DNA from 4 places in the Cellulosimicrobium sp. CpK407 genome. Region 1 is predicted to be linked to each of the others. Evidence: riboswitches for the same ligand, from Rfam matches in the RefSeq annotation. Region 1 holds a riboswitch; each other region holds the start of a gene.
What was found. A riboswitch is a leader RNA that binds a small molecule or an ion and turns the genes downstream of it on or off. The one in region 1 is predicted to bind thiamine pyrophosphate.

Region 1 (3,940 bases):
GCGACGAAGTCGCGCTCGATCTGCTCGACCTCGCCCGCGCGCATCAGCCCGTGGTCGACGTGCACGCACGTGAGCTGGTCGCCCACCGCGCGCTGCACGAGCGCCGCGGCGACGGCGGAGTCGACGCCGCCCGAGAGCGCGCAGATGACGCGCGCGTCGCCGACCTGGGCGCGGATCGCCGCGACCTGGTCCGCGATGACGTTGCCGGGCGTCCAGTCCGGGGCCAGCCCGGCGCCGTCGTACAGGAAGTGCTCCAGCACGGTCTGGCCGTGCGCGGAGTGCTTGACCTCGGGGTGCCACTGCACGCCGTAGAGGCGACGCTCGCGGTCCTCGAACGCGGCGACCGGCGAGCCCGACGACGTCGCGAGGACCTCGAAGCCCTCGGGCGCGCGGTGCACCGCGTCGCCGTGGCTCATCCACGTGGTCTGGTGCTCCGGCGTGCCGTCGAGCAGGACGCCCGCGGCGCACACCTCGACCTCGGTGCCGCCGTACTCGCGCAGGCCCGTCTGGGCGACCTCGCCGCCGAGCGCCTTGGCCATGGCCTGGAAGCCGTAGCAGATGCCCATGACGGGCACGCCGGCCTCGAACAGCGCCGGGTCGACGAACGGCGCGCCGGTCGCGTACACCGACGACGGCCCGCCGGAGAGGATGATCGCCACCGGGTCCTTCGCGAGCATCTGCTCGACCGTGAAGGTGTGCGGCACGATCTCGGAGTAAACCTTGGCCTCGCGCACGCGGCGCGCGATGAGCTGCGCGTACTGGGCGCCGAAGTCGACGACGAGCACGGGGCGCGGGGTCGCGGCGACCTCGGCGGTGGTGGGGGTGTCGGGAGCGGTGGCGGGTGACGTCACGGCTCCAGGATAGTCGCCGCGCGGCGCGGTCCCGTCCCGCGTCTCAGGCGCCGGTGGGTTCGGCGGCGCGCTCGGCCGCTCGCTCGGCGACCCGCCCGCGCAGCGCCCGGGCGGCGGCCTCCGGGTCTGGCGCCTGCGTGATCGCCCGCACGACGACGACGCGGGTCGCCCCGGCGTCGAGGACCGCGTCCAGCCGCTCCGCGTCGATCCCGCCGATCGCGAACCAGGGCGTCGTGGGCCGGGTCGCGGCGACGTCGCGCAGCAGGTCGAGCCCGACCGCGACGCGCCCCGGCTTCGTCGGCGTCGCCCAGAGGGGGCCTACGCAGAAGTAGTCGACGTCCGGGTCGGCCTCGGCCGCGGCCGCCTGGTCGGCCGAGTGGGTGGACCGGCCGAGCACCGGCGCGGCCCCGAGCAGGGATCGCACCGCGGAGACCGGCAGGTCGCCCTGACCCATGTGGACGACGGGTGCACCGGTGAGCGCCGCCACGTCGGCCCGGTCGTTCACGGCCCACAGGGCGCCGTGCTCCGTCGCGACCCGTGCGACGAGCTCCTGGAGCTCGAGCTCGCGCGCCGCGTCGAGCGTCTTGTCGCGGAGCTGGACGACGTCGACCCCGCCCGCGAGCGCCGCCCGCAGGAAGTCCTCGAGGTCGCCGCGCTCCTCGCGCGCGTCGGAGCACAGGTAGAGGCGTGCGTCGGCGAGCCGGGCCCGCGCGTCGTCCGCAGCCGGCACGGCGCGGTTCGCGGGCGTGGCGAAGGTCTCGGTGCTCACCCGCCGGAGCCTAGCCGCGCCCGCTCCCGCACGCGGGTACTGTGGCCGACAGCACGGGAGCCCCGCACGGGGCTGAGAGGGCGTCGGAGCCGACCGTCGAACCTGATCTGGGTCATGCCAGCGAAGGGAGCGCGCATGCACACCCCTGTCCGTCCCGGGCCCCGCCCGCCGGGAGCCGGCCCTGCCGTGCCCGACGGCGCGCGCGACGTCGTCGTCGTGGGCGGCGGGATCGTGGGGCTCGCCGTGGCGTGGCGCGCCGCGCGCGCCGGTCTGTCGGTCACGGTGCTGGACCCGGCGCCGGGCGACGGCGCGACGCACGCCGCGGCCGGGATGCTCGCCCCCGTCACGGAGGCCGACTTCGGCGAGGACGCGGCACTGCGCCTGCACCTCGCCGCCGCCACGGCGTGGCCGGGGTTCGCCGCCGACCTGCGCGCCGCGACCGGGGCCGACGTCGGTCTGCGGACCGCGGGCACCCTCACGCTCGCCTACGACGCCGACGACCTCGCGCTGCTCCGTCGTGTCCTCGCCCTCCACGCGGAGCACGGCCTCGCCTCGCGCGAGCTCACCGTCGCCGACGCCCGTCGGCGCGAGCCGTATCTCGGCCCGCGGGTCGCGGGCGCCGCCTGGGCGCCGGACGACCACGCGGTCGACCCGCGCGCGGTGCACGCCGCCCTGCTCGGCGGGCTGCGCGGCCTGGTCGGTGGCGGCACCGGAGCGGGCACCGGGCCGGGGACGCTCGCGGGGTCGGGCACCGGATCCGCGGTGGGCGCCGTCGTCGTGCGGGCGTCCGCGACGCGGCTCGCGCTCGGCCGGGCCGGGCGGGTCGTAGGCGTGCACGACGACGCGGGCCGGCTCCACGCGGCGGGTGCGGTCGTCGTCGCGGCGGGCTGGGAGTCCGGGGCGCTCCTCGCGGACGTGCCGGGCGTCGTCGTGCCGACCCGGCCGGTCAAGGGGCAGACGTTGAGGCTCGACGCCGGGCCGGACCTCGCGCTGGAGCACGTGGTGCGCGGGGTCGTGCAGGGGCGACCCGTGTACGTCGTGCCGCGCGACCCGGTCCCGGACGGGCAGGGTCGCGGCGTCGCGGGTCACCGGGAGGTCGTCGTCGGCGCGACCACCGAGGAGAACCCCGACGACCGCCGCGCGACCGCGGGCGGCGTCTTCGCCCTGCTGCGCGACGCGCGCGCCCTGCTGCCCGGGATCGACGAGGCCGCGCTCGTCGACGTGACGCCCCGGGCGCGCCCCGCGACGCCGGACAACCTGCCGCTCGTCGGCCCGACCGCCGTCCCGGGGCTGCACCTCGCGACGGGGCACGGCCGCAACGGCATCCTGCTCGCGCCGCTCACCGCCGACGCGGTGATGGCCGGGCTCACGGGTGCCGCGCTCCCGCCCACCGTCGCGGCCGCCCTCGCCCCTACCCGCACCGACCGCTTCGCCGAACCCGGGGTCGCTCCCCACGGCGGGCCCGACCTGGGGAGCGACCCCGGGTTCGGCACCGTCCGGTCCGCCGCGTTCTCCCTGACGACACCGAGGTGATCTCCGTGACCCGACCTGCTCCGACCGCGCTCGTCAACGGCGAGCCGTACCCGCTCGACGCCCCCGTGCACCTCGAGCAGCTCGTCGCGGCGCTCGTGCCCGCGTACGTCGCCGACGGGACGCCGCAGGGTGTCGCCGTCGCGGTGGACGACGCCGTCGTGCCGCGCGGCTCGTGGGCGACGACCGTCGTCGCGCCGGGTGACCGCATCGAGATCGTGACCGCCGTCCAGGGCGGCTGAGGAGGACCCGTGACCACGACCGACATGTCCCCCGCGCCCGCGCACCGACCGTCGAACGGCGGCGACCCGCTCGTCGTCGCCGGCACGACGATCGGGTCCCGCCTCGTCATGGGCACCGGCGGGGCGGCGAACCTGCTCACGCTCGAGGACGCGCTCGTCGCCTCGGGCACCGCACTGACGACCGTCGCGATGCGCCGCGTCGCCGTGCGCGCCGGTGGCGTGGCCTCCCCCGACGCCGGGATCTGGGCGCTCCTCGCGCGCCTCGGCATCCGGGCGCTGCCCAACACGGCCGGGTGCTTCTCGGTGCGCGAGGCCGTGCTCACCGCGCACCTCGCGCGCGAGGCGTGCGGCACCGAGTGGGTCAAGCTCGAGGTGATCGCCGACGACGTCACGCTCCTGCCCGACCCCGTCGGCCTCGTCGAGGCGGCCGAGCAGCTCGTGCGCGACGGGTTCGTCGTGCTGCCCTACACGAACGACGACCCGATCCTCGCGCGCCGGCTCGAGGACGTCGGGTGCGCCGCCGTCATGCCGCTCGGCGCGCCGATCGG
Region 2 (3,940 bases), on a different contig from region 1:
GAGTCGAGCACCGAGATCGCGCGCCGCCCGCCGCGCGAGCGCGGGCGCCGGGACACGACGAGCGCCACGAGACCCCCGATCACGACGGCGAGCACGGTCGCGAGCGCGGCGGTGCGCAGCGAGTTGCCCGCCGCCTCCCACACGGTGACGGACAGCGCGTTGCGCCCGCCCGTGGTGCCGAGGTTCGCGTAGTTGTCGAGGCCCCAGCCGCCGCCCGGGACGCGGAACGAGCGCACGACGAGCGTGCCGAGCGGCAGGCCGACGAGCACGACGACCACGGCCGCGGTGAGCGCCGCGGGGGCGAGGTCGCCGGTCGGGCGGCCGTCGCGCCACAGCCGCAGCGGGTGCGCGGACGACGCGGAGGACGAGAGGTTCAGGGCCCGCTCGCGCCGCGCGCGCGTGCGGTTCGCGACGGTGAGCGCGGCCGCGACGACGACGAGCTGCACGACCGACAGCACCGCCGCGGTGCGCAGGTCGAGGAACTGGGTGGTCTGGATCCAGATCTCCGTCTCGATCGTCCCGTAGCGGATGCCGCCGAGCACGAGCACGACGCCGAACGCCGTCGCGCAGAAGAGGAAGACGATCGACGCGGCGCTCGCGATCGCGGGAGTCAGCGCCGGGAGGGTCACGGTGCGGAACGCGCGCCACGGCGTCGCGCCGAGCGCCCGGGCGGCCTGCTCGGCGCGCGGGTCGAGGTGCTCCCACAGCCCGCCGACCGTGCGCACGACGACCGAGTAGTTGAAGAACACGAGCGCGACGACGATCGCCGCGAACGTCTCGTCGAGCCGCAGGAACCCGAGCGGGCCGCCCTGCACGAGCAGCGACCGGAACGCGACGCCGACGACGACGGTCGGGAGCACGAACGGCACCGTGACGAGCGCGCGCACGACCCGCCGCCCGGGGAACCGGCACCGGTACAGCACGTACGCGCCGGGCACGCCGAGCAGCACCGAGAACGTCGTGCCGAGCACCGCCTGCCAGAGCGTGAGGCCGAGGATCCGCCACGTCCGCGGCTGCGAGAACACCTCCGCGAACCCCGAGAGGTCGAGGCCGCCGTCGTCCCCGACGAACCCGCGCGCCACGAGCGTGACGACCGGCCACGCGAAGAACACCCCGAGGAACGCGAGCGGCACCGCCGCCGCCAGACCCCACAGCACCGCGCGTCCGACGCCGCCCCGCCAGACCGCCCGACCCCTCACCACGGCTCTACCTCGCGCGACCACGGCTCTACCTCGGCAGACCGGGGCTCTACCTCGCGAGGTAGAGGCGTGGTCACGCAGCGCGCACCGGGCGTCAGTCGACGACCGTGGCCGTCCATGCCTTGATCCACTCGTCGCGGTGCGCCGAGACGTCGGCGGGCGCGACCTCGAAGGGCTCGTCGGCGAGCGGGGCGAACTCGGCCCAGCCGTCGGGGAGCGCGACGGAGTCGTCGGCGGGGTACATGTACATCTGCTCCGGGACGTCGGCCTGGAACGCCTCGCTCACGAGGAAGTCGACGAGCTGCTGCGCGCCCTCGGGGTTCTTCGCGTTCGCGAGCACGCCCGTGTACTCGACCTGGCGGAAGCACGTGTCGAGCAGCGCGCCGGTCGTGGACGCGGAGCCGTCCTCGGTGAGCGTGAACGCGGGCGACGTCGAGTACGACAGCACGAGCGGGCGCGGCCCGGCGCCCTCGGAGCCGGAGAAGTCGACGTAATACGCGTCGGACCACCCGTCGACGACCTTGACGCCGTTGTCCCGGAGGTCGGCCCAGTAGTCCTCGTAGCCGTCCTCGCCGAACGCGCCGATCGTCGCGAGGAGGAACGCGAGACCGGGCGACGACGTCGCCGGGTTGGTCACGACGAGGAGGTCCTCGTACTCCGGCTTCGCGAGGTCCTCGAGCGAGACGGGCTCCGGGATCCCGGCGTCGGCGAACCACGCGTGGTCGACGTTGACGCACACGTCGCCGAGGTCGACCGCCGTGAGCTCGTCGCCGTCGCCGACGGCGTACGAGGCCGCCGAGTCGGACAGGCCCTCCGGCGTGTAGGGCGCGAGGACGCCCTCGTCGATCGCCCGCGAGGCGAACGTGTTGTCGATCCCGAACACGACGTCGCCCAGCGGCGAGTCCTTGGTGAGGATCAGCTGGTTGACGAGCGCGCCGCCGTCGCCGGGGGCGACCTGCTCGACGGTGAGCCCGCTCTCCTCCTCGAACGCGGCGAGCACCTCGTCGCTCACGGCGAAGGAGTCGTGGGTGACCAGGGTGACCGTGCCCCCGGTGCCCGACGACGTGTCGTCGCCCCCGGAGCCTGAGGTCGCGTCCTCGCCGCCACTGCACGCGGCGAGGGCGAGGAGGGCGAGGGTCGTGCCCGCGCCCGTGACGAGGGCGCTCCGGCGGGTACGGGCGGTCGTGCGCTGCATGTGTCCTCCCAGGACGTTCAGGAGGGGTCCACCGGCTCGCGCGACCGTGCCCCGCGAGCGCGGGCGACCGCACGAGCAGGTGATCGAGATTCCCGACTTCCTCCACCGGTGCTAACCGGATCAGGTTCGAGGGTCTGCGGTGGTCCGCACTCTCAGCTCCTCCAGGAGCTCCCCTGTCGTTCCCGTCGAGCCTACACCGGGCCGCGCCTGGGGAATCCCCCTGAGAGAACCCTGAGCGCGGCCCCGCGGCGACCAGGGAGGGGTTCCGGGCCGGTCCCCGATGCCCCGGGGCGCACCGCCGCGGGAGGGTCGAGACGACCGGACCGGGACACCCGGCCGACGACGCAGGAGGGGAAGGACCGATGAGCAGCAGACCTGGGACGACGGGTGCGACGACGACCGTCGCGACGTCCACCGAGAACGCCGAGAACGCCGAGAGCGCTGCGGGAGACGCCGGGACGACGCCGGAGCGGCCCGTGATCGCCACCGCGCGGGGGCTCGTGAAGACCTACGGGCGCGGCGAGGCGACGGTCCGCGCCCTGGACGGCGTCGACGTCGACCTCGAACGGGGACGCCTGACCGCGATCATGGGCCCGTCCGGGTCGGGCAAGTCGACCCTCATGCACTGCCTCGCCGGGCTGGACTCCCCCACGGCGGGGACCGTCGTCGTGGACGGCGAGACGGTCTCGGCGATGAGCGAGCGGCGCCTGACGCGGCTGCGGCGCACACGCATCGGGTTCGTCTTCCAGTCGTTCAACCTCGTGCCGACGCTCACGGCGGAGGAGAACATCGTGCTCCCGCTCGCCGTCGCGCGCCGGCCCGTGGACCGGGAGTGGTTCGACCGCGTGGTCGACGCCGTCGGCCTGCGCCCGCGGCTCGGGCACCGCCCGGCGGAGCTCTCGGGCGGGCAGCAGCAGCGCGTCGCGTGCGCGCGGGCGCTCGTGTCCCGGCCGGCGGTCGTGTTCGCGGACGAGCCGACCGGCAACCTCGACTCGCGCGCCGCCGCGGAGGTGCTCGGCTTCCTGCGCGCCTCGGTGGACGACCTCGGCCAGTCCGTCGCCATGGTCACGCACGACCCGACGGCGGCGTCGTACGCGCACCGCGTGCTGTTCCTCGCGGACGGGCGCCTCGTGACCGAGCTGCGCGACCCGACGCCGCAGGCCGTCCTCGACACGCTCGGTTCCCTCACGCCGGGGGCGTCGGCGGGCGCACACGCCGCACCGGTCACCCACGAACCGGCGGCCGTCCGATGATGGGCCGGATCGCGCTGCGCGGCGTGCGGGCGCACGGCGCGCAGCTCGTGCTGTCCGTGCTCGCGGTGACGATCGGCGTCGCGTTCGTCACGGGCACGTTCGCGCTGCGCGCGATGCTCGCGTCGACGTTCGACGGCATCGTCGCGTCGTCGATCCAGGCCGACGCGTACGTGCGCGGCGCCGCCACCGCCGGGTCCGCGCTCGAGTCGTCGTCCGCGCAGCTCGGTGGCGCACGGAGCCTCGTCCCGGCCGACCTGGCCGGCACGCTCGACGAGCGCGACGACGTCGACCTC
Region 3 (3,940 bases), on a different contig from region 1:
CCGCCGACGGGTGCGCTGTAGTGGGTCCAGGTCCCGGTGACGGCCTTCGCCGCGAGCGCGAGGCGGTACGGGAGGTCGTCGGTGAGCGGCAGCTCCGCCTCGGTCGCCTCGCGCAGGCCGGTCTCGCGGGTCTTCTCGGCGGCGCGCAGCACGTCGTCCGGGAAGTCGTTGACGTTGTTCCACGCCCACATCCAGCTCCCGGGGCCGGGCGCGGCCGTGCCGAGGAACTGGAGCCGGCACGTCGTCGTCCCGCCGTCCGGTGCGGTGAAGGTGAACGTCCCCGTGGCCATCTCGGCGCCCCACGCGTCGTCGCCGTGGCGGTCGACGAGGTGGAGCTGGTGCTCGTGCGAGAGGAACGCGGCGTCGTCGACGAGCTCCTGGAGGGCCGGGGCGGTCTGCTCTGCCGTGCCGTGCGCGGTCTGCGGCTCCGTCATCCCTCGACGGTAGCGGCGCCCGCCGCGCCGCGCCGGGGCGCGACACGCGGTGCCGACCAGGAGCCGGCCAGGTGCGGGCCCCGTGCCGGCCGCGCGTCAGCCGGTGCGGCCGGCCCCGCGGGAGTCAGGCCGCGAGGAGCAGCACGTCGGCGGCGCGCACGGTCGCCCGCGCCGCGAGCGTCGTGCGCGCGACCGGGAGGTCGCGCACGGGTTCGCTGGCGGGTGCGGGGTCCCGCGGCGCGGAGAGCGCACCGCGCTCCCGGACGGAGGAGAGCACGCGCACGGGGGCGAGCGGGCGCAGCTCCTCCCCCGTGCGAGCCACGAGGTCCACGAGGCGCAGGCCGAGGGCGCCGCAGACGGCGGCCAGGACCTCGGACGACGCCTCCTTACGGCCGCGCTCCACCTCGGACAGGTAAGCGGTCGAGACCCGTGCGGCAGCCGCGACGTCGACGAGCGTCCGACCCTGCGCGAGCCGGGCCCGTCGGAGGATGCCGCCGATCACGTGGCGCAGGAGCGGTTCCGGCCGACCGCCCTCCCGGGACCGGGGGCTCGCCGGCACTCCGCCCGGCACTCCGCTCGGCCCTGCGTTCGGCACCGCGCTCGTCGCGTCCATGCGGTCACGCTACCCGCGCCCCGCCCGGGTGCCGAGGCACCCGGGCGAGGATCTGCTCCTGGCGTAAGGCCCGACGTCGGGCGCTCACCGGTCCGGGAGGGACGTCACCACCGCTCGAGCGACCACGCCATCTGCCAGAACCGGATCTCGTGGCGGCAGCTCAGCTCGAACGCGCGCTCCATGCGGGCGCGCTCCGCCTCGCCCGCGTCGGCGGCGAGCGCGTCGAGCCGCTCGCGCAGGTCGGCCAGGACCCCCTCGGTGCGCTCGGCGGCGTAGAACTCCCACCAGCCCGCGAGCGGGTGGTCGTCCCCGATCGCGCCGGGCGTCGTCTCGCGCTCGGCGAGCCAGAACCGCCGCGCCGACCAGATGTAGGTCCACGGGCACGGCAGGAGGGCGGCGAGCAGCACGCCGAGCGAGTCGCGGCCCGCGGCGAGCATGTGGTCGACGTACGCCTGCGCGCTCGGGGCGAGGCGGTTCGTCTGCGCGTCCTCGTAGGCCACGCCGAGGAAGTCGCACATCGCGTGGTGGGCGTGCGACTCGTCGTCGAGCAGGAACCCGGCCTTCTCGTGGAAGTACGCGGCCCACTCGCGGTCCGGCGCGAGCGCCATGCCGAGCCCGTAGCAGCGCAGGTACGCCGTGAGGTACTGGTGGTCCTGGCCGACGTAGTGCCGCACCGCGTCCGGCTCGACCGACCCGTCGCGCAGCCCGGCGAGGAACGGGTGGTCGTAGAACTCGTCGAAGAGGTGCGCGTACCGGCGCGCGAGGTCGACCGTGAAGCCGGTCTCCCCCGGCCGGACGAGCGCGGTCGGGTCGTCCGCGAGGACAGGGTTCAGGGTGATGGCAGCAGGCGTCGTCATGCCCACGTTCCTCCGCTCGTGCTAGCGAGATCAGGTTCGACGGGTCCGGGCGGCCGTACCGCTCGTCTCAGTCCCTCGGCCCGGTCGCCCGGGCGGGACGCCCCGCGTGGTTCGCGGCGACCCTAGCAAGGAAGCGCCCCGCGTGTCGGGACCGCCCGACGGCGTGGTGGAATATAGTTGTAGCGACAACAGTTGGAGCAGACATGACCACGAGCACCCCGGGCGCGCCGACCGACCGCCTCCTGTCCCCGTCCACGAGCATGGACGCCGTCACGCTGCGCGTCGGCGACCTCGAGCAGATGACGTCCTACTACACGGGCGCGTTCGCGCTGGCCCCGCTCGAGGAGCGCTCGCGCGGCACCGAGGTGCACCGCGTCCTCGGCCGCGGCACGACGCCCATGCTGCGCCTCGTGCACACGCCCGGTCTGCCCGCCGTCGACCGGCGTCAGGCCGGCCTGTTCCACACCGCGTTCCTGTTCGACGACGCCGCGAGCCTCGCCGCGACCGTCTACCGGGCCGCGCAGGACCGTCGCGGGGCGTTCGTCGGGTCGAGCGACCACCTCGTCAGCGAGGCGTTCTACTTCACCGACCCCGAGGGGAACGGGGTCGAGCTGTACACCGACCGCCCCCGCGAGACGTGGGTGCGCGAGCGCGGCCAGATCGTCATGGCGACCGAGTACCTGGACCCGAACGCGTACCTGCGCACGCACCTCGACCAGGAGACGTTCGACGCCGGGCCCGCGCTCGCCGGGCGGGTGGGGCACGTCCATCTCCAGGTCGGCGACATCGCGACCGCGCGCGACTTCTACGTCGACGCCGTCGGGTTCGAGGCCACGGTCACCGAGTACAGCGGCGCCCTGTTCGCGTCCGCCGGCGGGTACCACCACCACGTCGCGATGAACGTCTGGAACAGCGCCGGCGCCGGCCCGCGCGCCGCGAGCCTCGGGCTCGGCGACGTCGCGGTCACCGTCCCCGGTCGCGACGACCTCGACGCGCTCGTCGCCCGCCTGCGGGCCCGCGGCCTGCAGCACGCCGACGACGGCCGCTCCGTCGTCGTGCACGACCCGTGGGGCACGCGCGTCACGCTGGCCGTGCCCGGCACGACGACCGACGAGCTCCTGGCGCGATGAGCGCGGCCACCGCGCTCGTCGCCGTCCGCCCCGACCCGGGCCCGGCAGGACAGCCCGCCGCGGGGCCCGTCGTCGTGCTGCTGCACGGGTACGGCTCGCACGAGCACGACCTCGCGGGCCTCGGCCCGCACCTGGGCGCGCCGTGGGTCTCGCTGCGCGCCCCGCTCCCTCTCCCCCACGGCGGCTTCGCGTGGTTCCCGATCGTCACGCCGGGCGACCCCGACCCGGAGTCCGTGGCGCGCGCGACCGAGGCCGTCTGGGCGTGGGTCGACGCCGAGCTCGGCACCGACCGGCCGGTCGTCCCCGTCGGGTTCTCCCAGGGCGGGCTCATGGCGACCCAGCTCCTGCGCACGCGCCCCGAGCGCGTGGCGGCGACCGTCGTCCTCGGCGGGTTCGTCCAGGCCGCGGAGCAGCCCGCGGACGCCGCTCTCGCCGCGTCCCGGCCGCCCGTGTTCTGGGGCCGCGGGGCCGAGGACCGCGTCATCGCGCCGCACGCGATCGAGCGGACGACCGCGTGGTTGCCGGGCCGCACGACGCTCGTCGAGCGCGTCTACCCCGGCCTCGCGCACGGCATCGACGCGCGCGAGCTCGCCGACGTCCGCGCGTTCCTCGACGACGCCCTGGGGCGGACCGCCGCCTGACCGCAGGCGCGGGCGGCCGACCCGACGGCGGCGGCCCGGCCCGGCCCGGCCCGGCCCGGGGAGCGCACCCGACGCCGGGCGCGCACGATGGGAGCACCCACCCGTGCGCACCGAGGAGCCAGGCCGATGTTCCGCAGCCTCTTCCCGATCCTCTCCGTGGCCGACGTGGAGCGGTCGCTCGTCTTCTACCGCGACCTGCTGCGCGGGACCGTCGAGTACGCCTTCCCCGACGAGGGCGCGCCCGTGTACGTGAGCGTGCACGTCG
Region 4 (3,940 bases), on a different contig from region 1:
TGCGAGACGACGACCACGGCGCCGCCCGCGTCGGCGCGCCCCCGCAGCACGTGGGCGACCGTGGCGGCCTGGGCCCGGTCCAGCCCGAACGTGGGCTCGTCGGCGAGGAGGACCGGCGGGTCCAGGACGGTCGCGGTCGCCAGGGACAGGCGCCGCTGCTCGCCGCCCGAGAGCCGGTACGGGTTCGCGTCGGCGAGGTGCGCGAGCCCGAACGCGGCGAGGGTCCGGGCCACGCGCGCCTCGACGTCGTCGACGCGGGCGAGCCGGGCCGACCAGGCGACCTCCTCGCGCACCGTGCGGGCGACGAGCTGGTGCTCGGGGTCCTGGAACACCATCGCGACGGGCTCGCCCGTCGCGGTCGCCACCTCGCCCGTGGTGCGCTCGAGCCCGGCCAGGCCGCGCAGGAGCGTCGACTTGCCGCCCCCGTTGGGACCGACGACGGCGAGCACCTCGCCCGCGCGGACGTCGAGGTCCACGTCGCGCACGACGGCCGGGCCGCCGTGCCGGGACCGCCCCGCGCGGAGTCCACCCCGGTGGACGGCGAGGCCACGGGCCCGGAGCGCCACGGGGCGCGCCGCGCCGGCCGGGGTCGCGGCCGGGTCCGTGGTCGTGGGGCGCGCGGGCGAGGACCGCGCGAGGTCGACCAGCCAGTCGTCGGTCTCGGGAGAGCCGAGCGGCCCCGGGGCGCCCGCCTGCTCGAGGCGGACGGCGAGGGGTAGCCAGCACCCCAGCCCGGAGAGGTCGTGCGCGTGCTCGCGCAGGACGCGGTCGGTGGGGCCGTGCGCGACGACCCTGCCGTCGCGCCCGAGGACCAGGGTCGCGTCCGGCAGCGTGCCCAGGTCGTCCAGGCGGTGCTCGACGAGCACGACCGAGCGGTGCCGCCGCGCGGCGTCGTCGCCGCCGTCGGGTCCGGGGCGGCGCGCGAGGCCGGCGACGAGGGCCCCGACGTCGTGGGCGGCGGCGGGGTCCAGCAGCGCGGTGGGCTCGTCGAGGACGAGGAGCTCCGGCTCGGCGACGAGCGCCGCGGCGACCGCGACGCGCTGCGCCTCGCCGCCCGACAGCGCGTGGGTCGCGCGGTCGTGCAGGTGCGCGGCGCCGACGGCGGCGAGCGCCGCGGTCGCGCGGGCGTCCGTGGTGCGGGGGTCGGCGCCACGGTTCTCGAGCGCGAACCGCAGCTCCTCGTCCACGCGCGCCAGGCAGAGCTGGTCGCCGGGCCGCTGCTGGACGAGGCCCACGCGGGCGGCGAGCACGGGCGGCGGCACCTCGCGCGGGTCGGCGCCGGTCACGCGGAGGCCGCCCAGGACGACGCCCGGGAGGGTGTGCGGGACGACGCCGACCAGCGCGCGCAGGAGGGTCGACTTCCCGCACCCGGACGGGCCGAGGACCAGCAGGCTCGTCCCGGCCGGGACGGTGACGTCGACGCCGTCGAGCACCCGGGTGCCGTGGTGCCCGAGGTGCACGGTCACGTCGGCGGCGGTGACAGCGTCGCGCGCGTGCGCGGTCACGTCAGCCACGTGCGCGGTCGCCTCACCCACGGCGGGCCGCGCCGATCGCGAACGCGTCGAGGGCGCCCGTGCGGGCGAGGGCGTCGCCGAGGAGGCGGGCCGCGAGGCCGCACAGCACAACGCACGACACGACCTGGATCCCGAGCCGGAGCATCGCGTAGTCCTGACCGATCCAGCCGAAGCGCACGGCGTTGAAGGCGAACGTGACGAGGGCCGCGCTCACGCCCGACGCGACGAAGACCCACCATCCGAACCGGCGGTAGCGCGTGAGCGCGAACGGCAGCTCGGCGCCGACGCCCTGGACCAGGCCCACGACGAGCAGCAGCGGCCCCGCGGGGGACGCGAGGAAGACGACCTCGACGAGCGCGGCGAGGGTCTCGGCAAGGATGCCGACCCCCGGCTTGCGCACGATGTACGTGGCGAGCGGGCCGACGACGATCCACGCGCCCGCGAGGACGTTCGCGGCGAGGTCCGCGAGGGGGCCCATCGCGAGCTGGAGCGGGGCCCAGAGCTGGACGAACGCCCAGTACACGAACCCGAAGACGACGCCGAGGACGGCGACGAGCACCGTCTCGTGGAGCGTCAGCCCGCGGCGCCGTGCGGGGCGCCCGGTCGGGCGGACCGCGAGACCGGGCACCCCGCCGGCCGACCGGTCGGCCGGCACGCCGGCCGATCCGGTGGGCGGCTGGTCGGTGGGTGCGGCGGCGGTCGGGGTCGCCTGCTGCGGGGTGGTGCGGGGCTCGGCCATGCGGGTTCCCTCCGTCGGGCCCCCGGGGCGAGGGGTGCACGACGGCGCGCCACCGCCGGGCCCGGCGCGCCCGGCCGCGTGCGGGGCGCACGGGCACGAGCGCGCAGGGGACGGTGACGTCGGCCCTGCTCCCTTCGCTGGTACGAACCAGATCAGGTTCCACGGGTCTGCAGGTGGGACGGGTGTCCGGCCTGCACTCTCAGCGCTCGTGCGCTCCCCGGGGGCGTTCGGCCCGACCCTAGGCCCTCGGGGCCACGCGGACAATCCCGGCGTCTCAGCCCGCGGGACGGGCCCTGGGCCGCCCGTGCACCGGCCCTGCGCAGGGTGCGGGTCGCCGCTGACGCGGAGCAGGCGTCCCCCGGGGAGGACCGCGGGGCTTGACCTGGAGATCGAACACCTGTTCGAATGTGCGGGTGAGGTGGGACGGACAAGCGCTCGGCGCGGACGACGGCGCTCTCCCGGGGCTGGAGCGGGCGGGCCTCGTGCGCAGCGTGCGCACGCCCGACTTCGCGGGCATCACGTTCCACGAGGTGACGGCCAAGAGCGCGCTGTCGAAGGTCCCGGCGATGTCGCGCATGCCGTTCCGCTGGACGGTCAACCCGTACCGCGGGTGCAGCCACGCCTGCTCCTACTGCCTCGCGCCGTCCACCCCGGTGCTGCTCGCCGACGGCACGCAGCGACCGATCGGCGAGCTGCGGGTCGGCGACGAGATCGTGGGGACCGCGCCGCACGGCGCCTACCGGCGCTACGTGCGCACGCGCGTGCTCGACCGCTGGACCACCCGCAAGCGCGCGTACCGCGTGACCCTCGCGGACGGCACGCGCCTCGTCGCGAGCGGTGACCACCGGTTCCTCACCGAACGGGGCTGGCGCCATGTCGTCGGCGGGGCCGGGCGCCGCGCCCACCTGGCGCTGGGCGACGTCCTCGTCGGCCCGGGGGCGGCTGCGCTCGCGGGCGGCCGGGTCGCGCTCGAGGGCCGGGACGTCACGGGCGACGAGGCGCTGCGCGTCGACTCGCTCGAGGCGCTCGACGGGCCGGGGGAGGAGACCGAGCTCGTCGACATCACCACCGGGACGCGGGACTTCGTCGCCGCCGGGGTCGTGAGCCACAACTGCTTCGCCCGGCCCACCCACCAGTACCTCGACCTCGACGCGGGCGACGACTTCGACCGCGAGGTCGTGGTCAAGGTGAACGTCGACGAGGTGCTGCGCGCCGAGCTCGCCCGCGCGTCGTGGGGTCGCGAGCCCGTCGCGCTCGGCACGAACACGGACCCCTACCAGCGGGCCGAGGGGCGCTACCGCCTCATGCCGGGCATCATCGACGCGCTCGCGGGCTCCGGCACGCCCCTATCGGTCCTCACCAAGGGCACGCTCCTGCGCCGCGACCTGCCGCTCCTCGCCGACGCCGCCTCGCGCGTCGAGGTCGGGATCGGCGTCTCGCTCGCGCTGCTGGACCCGACGCTCCAGGCGAGCGTCGAACCCGGCACGCCCTCGCCGCGCGCCCGCCTCGACCTGATCCGCGCGGTCCGCGAGGCGGGCCTGCCGTGCGGCGTCATGGTCGCGCCCGTGCTGCCGTGGCTCACCGACTCCACGCACGCGCTGACAGACCTGCTCGACGCCGTGAAGGACGCCGGGGCCACGGGGGTCACCGTGCTGCCGCTGCACCTCAAGCCCGGGACGCGCGAGTG

Region 2: it holds a riboswitch for thiamine pyrophosphate, as region 1 does, so the genes downstream of both, ABWU78_RS13360 (thiamine ABC transporter substrate-binding protein) here and ABWU78_RS12350 (FAD-dependent oxidoreductase) in region 1, are expected to answer to the same signal.
Region 3: it holds a riboswitch for thiamine pyrophosphate, as region 1 does, so the genes downstream of both, ABWU78_RS15960 (TenA family protein) here and ABWU78_RS12350 (FAD-dependent oxidoreductase) in region 1, are expected to answer to the same signal.
Region 4: it holds a riboswitch for thiamine pyrophosphate, as region 1 does, so the genes downstream of both, ABWU78_RS01930 (ECF transporter S component) here and ABWU78_RS12350 (FAD-dependent oxidoreductase) in region 1, are expected to answer to the same signal.

What each region holds. Positions count from the first base shown of each region.
Region 1 covers NZ_JBGNYC010000025.1:29,188-33,127, reverse strand. Annotated here, with positions in the region: gene guaA (glutamine-hydrolyzing GMP synthase) at 1-851, opposite strand, end outside; gene thiE (thiamine phosphate synthase) at 895-1,620, opposite strand; TPP riboswitch at 1,672-1,751, shown strand; gene ABWU78_RS12350 (FAD-dependent oxidoreductase) at 1,756-3,153, shown strand; gene thiS (sulfur carrier protein ThiS) at 3,159-3,392, shown strand; gene ABWU78_RS12340 (thiazole synthase) at 3,417-3,940, shown strand, end outside.
Region 2 covers NZ_JBGNYC010000029.1:24,733-28,672, reverse strand. Annotated here, with positions in the region: gene ABWU78_RS13365 (ABC transporter permease) at 1-1,202, opposite strand, end outside; gene ABWU78_RS13360 (thiamine ABC transporter substrate-binding protein) at 1,294-2,394, opposite strand; TPP riboswitch at 2,475-2,579, opposite strand; gene ABWU78_RS13355 (ABC transporter ATP-binding protein) at 2,757-3,647, shown strand; gene ABWU78_RS13350 (ABC transporter permease) at 3,647-3,940, shown strand, end outside.
Region 3 covers NZ_JBGNYC010000041.1:33,166-37,105, reverse strand. Annotated here, with positions in the region: gene ABWU78_RS15970 (DUF6882 domain-containing protein) at 1-434, opposite strand, end outside; gene ABWU78_RS15965 (helix-turn-helix domain-containing protein) at 559-1,047, opposite strand; gene ABWU78_RS15960 (TenA family protein) at 1,152-1,904, opposite strand; TPP riboswitch at 1,895-2,019, opposite strand; gene ABWU78_RS15955 (VOC family protein) at 2,108-3,034, shown strand; gene ABWU78_RS15950 (alpha/beta hydrolase) at 3,031-3,675, shown strand; gene ABWU78_RS15945 (VOC family protein) at 3,802-3,940, shown strand, end outside.
Region 4 covers NZ_JBGNYC010000002.1:173,110-177,049, reverse strand. Annotated here, with positions in the region: gene ABWU78_RS01935 (ABC transporter ATP-binding protein) at 1-1,514, opposite strand, end outside; gene ABWU78_RS01930 (ECF transporter S component) at 1,528-2,253, opposite strand; TPP riboswitch at 2,364-2,483, opposite strand; gene ABWU78_RS01925 (Rv2578c family radical SAM protein) at 2,667-3,940, shown strand, end outside.